One region of the Paraburkholderia phytofirmans OLGA172 genome, then DNA from elsewhere that is predicted to be linked to it. Evidence: riboswitches for the same ligand, from Rfam matches in the RefSeq annotation. Region 1 holds a riboswitch; each other region holds the start of a gene.
The links. Region 1 has a riboswitch for cobalamin ahead of AYM40_RS30755 (HoxN/HupN/NixA family nickel/cobalt transporter). Riboswitches for the same ligand answer to the same signal wherever they lie in the genome.
Positions count from the first base shown of each region.

Region 2: it holds a riboswitch for cobalamin, as region 1 does, so the genes downstream of both, AYM40_RS27200 (oxidoreductase) here and AYM40_RS30755 (HoxN/HupN/NixA family nickel/cobalt transporter) in region 1, are expected to answer to the same signal.
Region 3: it holds a riboswitch for cobalamin, as region 1 does, so the genes downstream of both, AYM40_RS03750 (TonB-dependent receptor domain-containing protein) here and AYM40_RS30755 (HoxN/HupN/NixA family nickel/cobalt transporter) in region 1, are expected to answer to the same signal.

Region 1 is NZ_CP014579.1:2,419,490-2,422,759, forward strand. Features, by position in the region: gene AYM40_RS30750 (PepSY-associated TM helix domain-containing protein) at 1-983, shown strand, start outside; cobalamin riboswitch at 1,187-1,325, shown strand; gene AYM40_RS30755 (HoxN/HupN/NixA family nickel/cobalt transporter) at 1,359-2,414, shown strand; gene AYM40_RS30760 (sterol desaturase family protein) at 2,512-3,270, opposite strand, start outside.
Region 2 is NZ_CP014579.1:1,595,862-1,599,131, reverse strand. Features, by position in the region: gene AYM40_RS27200 (oxidoreductase) at 1-1,162, opposite strand, end outside; cobalamin riboswitch at 1,245-1,424, opposite strand; gene AYM40_RS27195 (bifunctional cobalt-precorrin-7 (C(5))-methyltransferase/cobalt-precorrin-6B (C(15))-methyltransferase) at 1,509-2,843, shown strand; gene AYM40_RS27190 (cobalt-precorrin-5B (C(1))-methyltransferase) at 2,843-3,270, shown strand, end outside.
Region 3 is NZ_CP014578.1:869,118-872,387, forward strand. Features, by position in the region: gene AYM40_RS03730 (EVE domain-containing protein) at 1-422, opposite strand, end outside; RNA gene ssrS (6S RNA) at 526-707, opposite strand; gene AYM40_RS03740 (cell division protein ZapA) at 818-1,132, opposite strand; gene AYM40_RS03745 (hypothetical protein) at 1,129-1,485, opposite strand; cobalamin riboswitch at 1,693-1,950, shown strand; gene AYM40_RS03750 (TonB-dependent receptor domain-containing protein) at 2,041-3,270, shown strand, end outside.

The sequences.
Region 1 (3,270 bases):
GCCGCTTCATGCAGGTGGACCGCATGCTTCACCGCAAGCTGCTGCTCGGCAAACCAGGCGAGTTGCTGATGGAGCTGGCCGCGTGCTGGACGCTGGTGATGATCGGCACCGGTGTCGCGCTCTGGTGGCCGCGCGAAAAGACCACTGCACGCGCGGCGTTGCTGCCGCGCTTCTCGCTGCGAGGGCGCGCGCTTTGGAAAAACCTTCACACCGTGATGGGCATCTGGCTCGCGCTCGGCGCGCTGGCATTCGTGCTGAGCGGTCTGCCGTGGACAGGCTCATGGGGTAAGCAGTTCAAGGCACTCGCGAGCGCGGCCAATCTCGGCGCGCCGCCGGGATCGTGGGGTGGCCTGCCGTTGCGCTCCGCGATGCCGGGCATGGTGATGGACGACCTGCCCTTGCCACTTACGCCATGGGCCGTCGGCAACACTCCAGTACCGCAATCCGCCGATGCACACGCAGCGCAGGCGCTGCCGCTTGGACGCATCGTTGCTCTCGTCGCATCGCTCGGTGTCCCGGGCGGTTACGACATCGTGCTGCCCACCTCCGCTACGGGCGTCTACACCGTCTCGTACTTTCCCGCCGACCCGCAAGACGAGCGCACGCTGTACATCGACCAATACAGCGGCGCGGTGCTGAAAGACATCCGTTACGGCCACTACGGTGCGGTGTCGAAGGCCGTGTCGTACGGCACGTCGCTGCATATGGGCCGCTATTTCGGCGTCGCCAATCAGATTCTCTGCGCCGCGATTTCACTTGGACTAGCGGGCATGGCCGTAACCGGCTGTGTGATGTGGTGGAAGCGGCGGCCGCAGCGCTCGCTCGGCGCACCCTCGCGCGAGCGCGCTGCGCCGCCAATGCGTGGCTGGAAAACCGGCCTCGTTCTGCTCGGCATCGTCTTCCCGTTGATGGGCGCCACGCTGCTCGCGGTGTGGCTCGCCGACCGCACGATTTTTGGCCGCGTCACGCGGCAACCTGCTTAAGGCTTCATTCCCGCTGTCAAAATCAAGGAGCACCTCTTGAAGAGATCACGCGAACTTCTACCCGCCGCCTTGCTGTGCGCTTCATTCCCGTGAAAAGTGCGAGTACGATGAGCCAGTAACATACCGGATAGCGCCTTGACGAGCTGCCGATGCTGTCTATTCAGAAGAATTTCGATTGCATCGACAACCCGTCTGGGCGCGTGTATAAGCTTTGCAGGCATCGTCCCACCTGGCGAAGCGGGAAGCCGGTGAGAATCCGGCGCGGTCGCGCCACTGTATCCAGCATGTAAGCCCTGTTGAATCCGAGCTGGGAGTCAAACCTCGCTTCGCCATCGTTCAATCTCGTTCGGGACGCGGTATCCCAAGGAACAGTTGATGATTTCGCAGCTGAAACAGATTTTCAGTGATTCGAACACTGGCGTTCGGAGCCGGCTTTTCGGCATCTACGGCGTGCTGATCGCCACCAACGTGCTCGCGTGGGTCTGGGCACTCGCGGCGTTTCGCCACCATCCCCTTCTATTGGGCACCGCGCTGCTGGCGTATGGTTTCGGCTTGCGCCATGCCGTCGACGCGGACCACATCGCCGCCATCGACAACGTCACGCGCAAGCTGATGCAGGAGAACAAGCGCCCGGTGACCGTCGGCTTCTTCTTTTCGCTCGGCCATTCGACCGTGGTGGTGCTGGCCTCGCTCGCGGTCGCGGCGGCCACGTCCGTCATGCAGGGGCGCTTTAACCACTACAAGGAAATTGGCGGTGTGATCGGCACGCTCGTCTCCGCGCTGTTCCTGTTTGCGATTGCCCTGATGAATCTGGTCATCCTGAACTCGATCTATCAGGCCTGGCGCAATGTGAAAAATGGCGGCCGCTATGTCGACGACGATTTCGATCTGCTGCTGGCCAACCGCGGCTTTTTCTCCCGCCTGTTCAAGCCACTGTTCCGCATGCTCACGCGCAGCTGGCATATGTACCCGCTCGGTTTTCTGTTTGGCCTCGGCTTCGACACTGCCACCGAAATCGCACTGCTCGGCATCGCCGCCGCCCAGGCGTCTCAGGGACTGTCGCCCTGGGCGATCATGGTCTTCCCGGTGCTGTTCAGCGCCGGCATGTCGCTGATCGACACGCTGGACGGGCACCTGATGCTCGGTGCCTACGGCTGGGCTTATCTGAAGCCGATCCGCAAGATCTACTACAACATGACGATTACACTGGTGTCGGTGATCGTGGCCATTGTGATCGGCAGTATCGAAGCGCTGGGCCTGATTTCCGACAAACTGAATTTGCAAGGGCCGGTGTGGGATGCGGTCGGCGCGCTGAACGGTCACTTCGGCATGCTCGGATATCTGATCATCGGCATTTTTGTGCTGAGCTGGGTGGCCTCCGTACTGATCTATCGCGCGAAAAAATTCGACGATCTGGAAATCGGCCGATAGGGATGGACAGGGTGTGCGACGCGGCGCCGATCGTCTCCGGTACGAGTTGCGCGCCGAGTCTTCAGGCCGGTGGCGCTCCGGATCGCTTTAATTTCGCCTACTTTTCCAGAATCTCGACACGCCTGCCGTCCGAACCGGTACTCATGCCAGCATACGAGCGCAGCGGCCAGCCGAGTGCCCCCAGCAGCGAACGCGGTTGCGCGCCGTCGTCCAGACCGGTGGCCGGCCATTCGTGCTTCGCCGGCACCCACAGCGTGCCGAACAGGTGGTCCCACAGCGGCAGCAGTTGAGTGAAGTTGCGATCGAAATGTTCGACGCGGTTCGAGTGATGCAGGCGGTGGTATTGCGGATTGTTGACCCATGTCGTGAAGCGGCCAAGGTCGACATGCAGGTTCATATGCGCGAAGTAATTGCCGAACGTGAAAATGATCGCGGTCACGCCGAGGATCCACGGCTCGACCTTGAACAGCACGCCTACCACCGGATAAAGCAGGCAGCCCTTGATGAGTACCTCGAGCCAGTGATGCCGGAACGTCACTGTGATATTGAACTCGGCGGCACTGTGGTGCAACGAATGCAGCTTCCACAGCACGGGCCACGCATGCTGCAAACGGTGAAATGTATATTCCAGCAGATCGACCGTTAATAGCACGATCACGATGGAAGCCAACGCGCCCCACCCCCGCGAGGCCAGCACGACCCAGCCGCCACCGAGCGCGTTGACGATCGCGACGCTGGCCACCGCCATCAGCGGCCGCATTGCTTCCGCGAGCGCCAGATACAGTGCTGCGTAGACGACGTTAAAGCGCATCCCGGCGCGCGATTGCAATAACTCGGCCGGCCAGCGCCGCTCCAG
Region 2 (3,270 bases), 820 kb from region 1:
CGAGGCCCAGCGCGTTCATTTCAGCGAGCACGGCGGGCGCGGCATTGGCAGCGATATCGGGCAGTAACACGCTTTGCCAGGGCGTCATGCGCAGCGTGCCGTTGCCGCGCTGTTGTGAGAGCGTGGCAAGGCCGCGCAAGGTGGCGGCGTCGAGGCGTCCGAGCGGCGGTTGGCCGCCTACGTGCAGCATTCCCACGACTCGCTGAGCGTGCGCACCGAGCCGCAGCGCGGCATCGGCAGGCGTGGCGCGTCGCCAGTTTGCGAGCGACGTGTCGCGTGACAGTGGGAAATCGACGTACTTTTGAGCGTGCTGCAATACGGCGTCGACGGAATGCGCGGCAAGCAGATGACGCATGCGCGTGGCGTCGGTGGTGGCCAGATCGAGGAACGTATTCAGCAGCGCGCGGACAAGACCCGCGACTTGCGCGGGCAGCACGGCGCCGAGGGCGCCCGCGCTATCCGTGCGAGGGCGCTCTGTGGCGTCACGCGAGTCGGCGTATTCGGCATGCTGGAACGCATCGGTACCCGCATCAGCGTCAGCGTCAGCTTCAGCGTCAACATCCGCGTTCGCCACAGCAGGCGGACAACCCGTCAAACCAAACACGAATCGCACCCCGTCTTCAACTTGCGTCGCTGCCAGCCAGATATCATGCGGATGATCGAGCCTCGCAAGGCGCTCGCCACCATCGAGCAGAAGCGCGAATTTGGGTGATAGCGCCGCGAAACGCGCTTCGGTTTGCAGCAATGCAAGCAGTTCGACGCAGAGCGGCCTCGTATCGAACAGCGCAAATGGATCGCGGCCAGCAGTCGGGCTCAGCATCACATTGCGCACATCGTCCGCAGCGGCCGCCCGAATCGGCCCTAGCCCCGCGTCGACCAGCGCCGCGCTCAACGCCGCTTCATGACCGCTGCGCACGCCGCGCACTTGCAGATTCGCGCGATTGGTCAGCTCGACGACACCGGCCGCATGCTGCGTGCTCGCCTCGGCAATCGCCAAGGCCTGCCCGGCGCTCAGCTCCCCGCCGGGCAATTTGATCCGGCAGATTCCACCATCGCGCGCGGCGACGATGCGCAGCAGCCCTGGACACGCCGAGGGCCGCAGCGCGAGGGCCGCGTCGGGCAAAGCAGTGGAGGAGGGCGGAGCTTGATTCAAGACGGACACCGGGTTTAGCGTCGCGCGACGGCCCGAGCGCCGCCCGGTCGGGCATTGCTGCGGCATCGGTACACCCCGCCCGATGTAGGCTGGCACGAACAGTCTGGCCGGCAGGTCTCCTGGCTGGCAGGTCATGGTCCGCCGCGGCCTTCCCGGTCTAACCAGTGGCACGGAGCGCAGGCGGACTCGCTGCATACAGTTGCGGGGGCAGCCACAGCGACACTGTGTTCCCTCTTCGGCCCCGAAGGGCACCGGCGGCTGTATTATGCCTTTTTTCGAACAGCACAACGAGGCTGGACGCTTTGATCGGCGTGGCACAGCGCATTATTTGAAGATACAGAACGAGGATGGATGCATGCCGGCGTGGCTGACCGTGGTGGGCATAGGCGATGACGGCTTCGCCGGCTTGGGGAGGCCCGCGCGGCGTGCTTTGCTGGAGGCGTCGGTGGTTTATGGCGGCGAACGTCATCTGGCGATGCTGCCCGCGCGCCTCGCCGCGCGCCGGGCGGCATGGCCGAGGCCGTTCGATCTCGCGCCTTTGCTGGCGGAGCGTACCGGGTCCGTGTGCGTGCTGGCGAGCGGGGACCCGATGCTGTTCGGCGTCGGCGCGACGCTGGCGCGGCAGTTGCCGGCAGGTGAGTTGCGGGTGCTGCCTGCGCCGTCGTCGTTGTCGCTGGCGGCCGCGCGGCTTGGCTGGCCGTTGCAGGATGTCGCCACGGTTTCGCTGGTGGGAAGGCCGTTGCCGACGCTGAACGCTCATCTGCACGACGGCGCGCGCGTCTTCGTGCTGAGCGCCGACGGGCGCACGCCCGCCGCGCTGGCCGAACTGCTGCATGCGCGCGGTTTCGGCGCGACCCGGATGACCGTGCTGGAGCACTTGGGCGGCGCTCGGGAGCGGTGTATGGATGGCCGCGCGGATCAGTGGTCCGCGGGTGACGTGGCGGCGCTGAACCTGATTGCGCTCGAATGCCGGGCAACGGAGGGCGCCCCGCGTTTGCCGTTGACCGCCGGCTTGCCCGACGACGCCTTTCGCCACGACGGTCAGTTGACCAAACGCGACGTCCGCGCGATCACGCTGGCGCGGCTCGCGCCGACGCCCGGCGAATTGCTCTGGGATGTGGGCGCGGGCAGCGGATCGATCGGCATCGAATGGATGCGCGCGCACCCGACTTGCCGCGCGATCGCGATCGAAGGGCACGCGGAGCGGCAGCGCTTCATCGAACACAATCGCGATGCATTGGGCGTGCCGGGTCTGCAGTTGGTGGCTGGCCGCGCGCCCGATGCGCTGGCAGGATTGGCTGTGCCGGATGCGGTGTTCATCGGCGGCGGCGTGACGGCGCCGGGCGTGCTCGATGCCTGCTGGGCGCGTCTGCGTGACGGCGGGAGGCTGGTCGCCAATGCGGTCACTTTGCAAGGCGAGGCGACGCTCGCGGCGTGGCGGGAGCAGCATGGCGGCACGCTGACCCGGATCGCGCTTGCCGAGGCCCAGCCGCTTGGCGGCTTCGATACCTGGCGCCAGGCGCTGCCGATTACACTGCTGGATGTCACCAAGCCGGCTGACGGCGCCAGCGGCACGTCCAGTGCGAGCAACACGAACGGCGCGCACGCCACAAGCAGCACGAATGGCACGAATGGCGCCAGTGACATCAATGCCGCTAATGGCACCTCAGCCGCCTCACCGCAACCCTAATGCGCGAAGAAACGCCCGAACAACCCGCGCCGCTGCGTAGCGGCTACACGACCGGCAGCTGCGCCACCGCGACGTCGCTCGCGGCCGCGCGTCTGCTGCTCGCGGGTATCGTCAGCGAGGTCGCGGAGATCGTATTGCCGAAGGGCCAGCACGTGCCGCTGCCGCTGGTGTTCTGCCGCCTGTGCGCCGACGGCGCCGAAGCGGGCACGGTGAAAGACGCAGGCGACGACCCCGACGTGACGCACGGCGCGATCGTATTCGCCCGCGTGCGCCTGCGTGCCGAACCAGGGGTGATATTCCGCGCGGGACCCGGCGTTGGCACCGTGACGCGCGCCGGCCTCACGCTGGCGGTCGGCGAACCGGCGATCAATCCGGTACCGCGCAAGATGATGACCGAGCATCTGATCGAGCTCGCGGCCGAACATGG
Region 3 (3,270 bases), on a different replicon from region 1:
TCGGTCACCGGCGTGATCGACAGGCGGTTGCCTCTGGCGAGCACGCGCATGTCCTTCAATTCCTCATGCTCGCGCAGCGCCGCAAGCGGAATCAACGGAATCTTCTTCTTGAACACCACATCGACGAGTAGCCAGCGCGGCGTTTCCTGCGACGACTTCGGGTCGTAGTAGGGACTCTTCCTGTCGAACTGAGTCGGATCCGGATAGGCGGTGGACGATACCTCCGCGAGCCCGGCGATGCCCGGCTCAGGGCAACTCGAGTGATAGAACAGCACGCCGTCGCCGACCTGCATCATGTCGCGCATGAAGTTGCGCGCCTGATAGTTGCGCACACCAGTCCACGGCAATGTGTGCTGCGGTGCCTGAGCGAGATGGTCGATGCTTGCTTCGTCCGGTTCGGACTTCATTAGCCAGTAGCGCATGAATCGAATTGAACGTGAGTGAACGTTACGGGTTTGATGCAGCAAGAAAAATCGAGGCCCAAAGAAAAACGGCACCGAACCGAAGTCCGATGCCGTTTTGAATAAGGTCCCCGCCTTAGCCGCTAGGCCGGCATCCTGAACCGGGGGTTCAGAATTGGTCGCAGTTAGCAGCACTTCGGGTACATCAGACAGAGTGACGCGCACACCCGTGCTACAAATTTCCACAACCGTGCACATGGCATTGGTTCAAGGAATATATGACCTTGGCGAACCAGGCAGGGAAGTCAAACCGATTGAACTCAATCGCTTGCATGAGCCTTCGCTCATGCATTCCGCTTGAATCCGTAGCCGATCTCAGGACCGGCCACTTGAAACTGTTCGAGACTGCTGGGTACTTACTGCATGCTGTACTGCTGAATCACAGTACCCAGTTGTTCGTTCATTTGGTGCATTGTACGCCGGATTTCTTCCGCGGGAAATGCTTCCCCGTGTCGCACGCTCGTTTGCAGCTTAAGCAGTTCCGATGCCAGCGACAGCGCAGCCATGACGGCAATGCGATCCGTGCCGCGTACGTTGCTGCTATTGCGGATCTTCGACATCTCGGCGTCGACGCGTGCCACCGCTTCGAGCAGCGCGCCTTCAGTTTCCGGCGAGCAGGCGAGGCGATAGGGCACGCCGAGAATCGATACTTCGATCTGCTTGGTGGTCATGCATTTTCTCCATGGCGGGTGACGTCGCTCTCCGCTTCGACCTCATGCGGCGCGGTCTCGAGCAGATCGAGCTGATTGTCCGGCTCGTTGTGCGCGCGAGCCCGCGGCAGCTTTTCGAGGATCGCATTCAGGCGGACCTGTGCGTCGTCGATCTTTGCCGACAGCGCGTCGCGTTCCGCCTGCAGTGCATCGCGCTCCTCACGCATCAACGCGAGTTCAGTGCGCGTGGCCTCTGCTTCGGCACGCGTTTGAGCGAGCTGATCTTCGAGCGCGAGCCGCGCTTCATTGTGGCGTTGGCTGATCGCGATCAGCTTGCCGATATTTTGTGAAAGTGTTTCGAGTTCGGTGAGCATCTGCTGCGTCCTCTAAAGACATTGCATTTTAGCGCGGAATGTCGCAGGTTCCGACAATTGTCTCGTTTCGAGACGTAACAACATCGCTTTATGCAGGCTTTTATCGACCATATGATGAAAAGCACCACGCGCATCGGACAATAGCCTGCACATAACAGATCAGATTGCGCACGGCCTAACCATTCTTGACGGACCCGAGGGCCGCTCCTAAACTGGCCGCACTCTGGTGCCCGCGCGCGCTTTTCCACAGTGCGCGCAGTTAAACGGGAAGCAGGGCGCGCGTCTCGCCTGAACGCGCGAACCTGCGCTGCCCCCGCAACGGTAAGCGACCGCATTCGTCATGCAGGTCGATCCTGATCGCGTGTTCGAAGCTGAACACGCGAGTGTGCCACTGCGCGTCACGCGTGGGAAGGCGGGATCGATGTGTCGCCAGCCCGGATACCGGCCAGAGGGAGAGGGTCGTCCGCACGCAAACGTTAAACAGCGCGGCCGCCTCGTTACGCATCGGCCTGCGGGGAAGCGGGCCGAGCACGCTATCCACAGGAATGTCATCCCATGTTGTCCCCTATCGCTCGCGCGGCGTTGCTCGCCTTTGCGAGCCTGCCGCTCGTCGCGCATGCGCAAGCTGCTTCTTCTTCTTCTTCTTCTTCTTCTTCTTCGCCGTCTTCATCTTCATCTGCCGATACGGGGTCTGCCGGTCCGTCACCCACGCTGTTGTCGCCCGTTGTAGTCAGCGCGGAACGCGGGCCGCAACCGCTCGCCGATGCGATCCCGCAGACCACGCTGTTCGACCAGCAGGACATCGCCGATACGACTGCGACCGATTTGCCCGGTCTGCTGCAACTCGCGCCCGGTGCGCAGATTTCGCGCACCGGTGGACCGGGTTCAACGGCGAGCCTGTTTCTGCGCGGCGCATCGTCGACGCAATCGCTTTTGCTGATCGACGGCGTGCGGGTCGATTCGGTGAGCCTGGGCGCGCCGCAACTCGCGCAGATTCCGCTCGACCAGATCGACCGCGTCGAAGTGGTGAACGGCAACGTGTCCGCGTTATACGGTTCGGGCGCAATTGGCGGCGTGGTACAGGTCTTCACGAAAGACGGCGGCGAGCATCCGCCACGCTTCAATTTTTCGGTGGGCTATGGCAGCTATCACACGCAGACGCAGCAGATGGGCGTGAACGGCGCGCTGGATCAAGACGGCAAGACGACCTTCAGCATCTCGCTCGCGCGCTCGAAAGACGACGGCTTCTCGTCGCTCAATCCGGCAGAGGCGCCCAACGCGAATCCAAACGCAAACGGCTATCTGAACGAAAGCATCTCGGCTTCGCTGCGCCACAAGTTCAACGACAAATGGGACGCGGGCGTCACGTATCTCCAGTCGAACGGCAATAACAGCTACGACAACGCATACGGCCTGCCCACCGATCTAAACAACCTGTACACCAAAGTGCGCCAGGTGTCGGTGTTCGCGAACGGCAAGCTGACCGACTGGTGGACCACGCACTTCATCGTTGCCGAAGGCGACGACCGCAGCGTGTCGAATACCAACGGCATCTACAACGGCCGCTTCGACACCGACAACCGGCAGTACACGTGGCAAAACGATTTCGCGTTCGCCGCGCAGCAGAACCTGCAGGTCGGCTATGAGCATCTGGATCAGAGCCTCGACTCGGATACCTTCGCGGCGCCCGACCGGCATGTGGATTCGGGCTTTGTCGGTTATACGGGGCGCTTCGGGCGCAACCAGGTTCAGGCCAATCTGCGGCGCGATCAGTATTCCGATTTC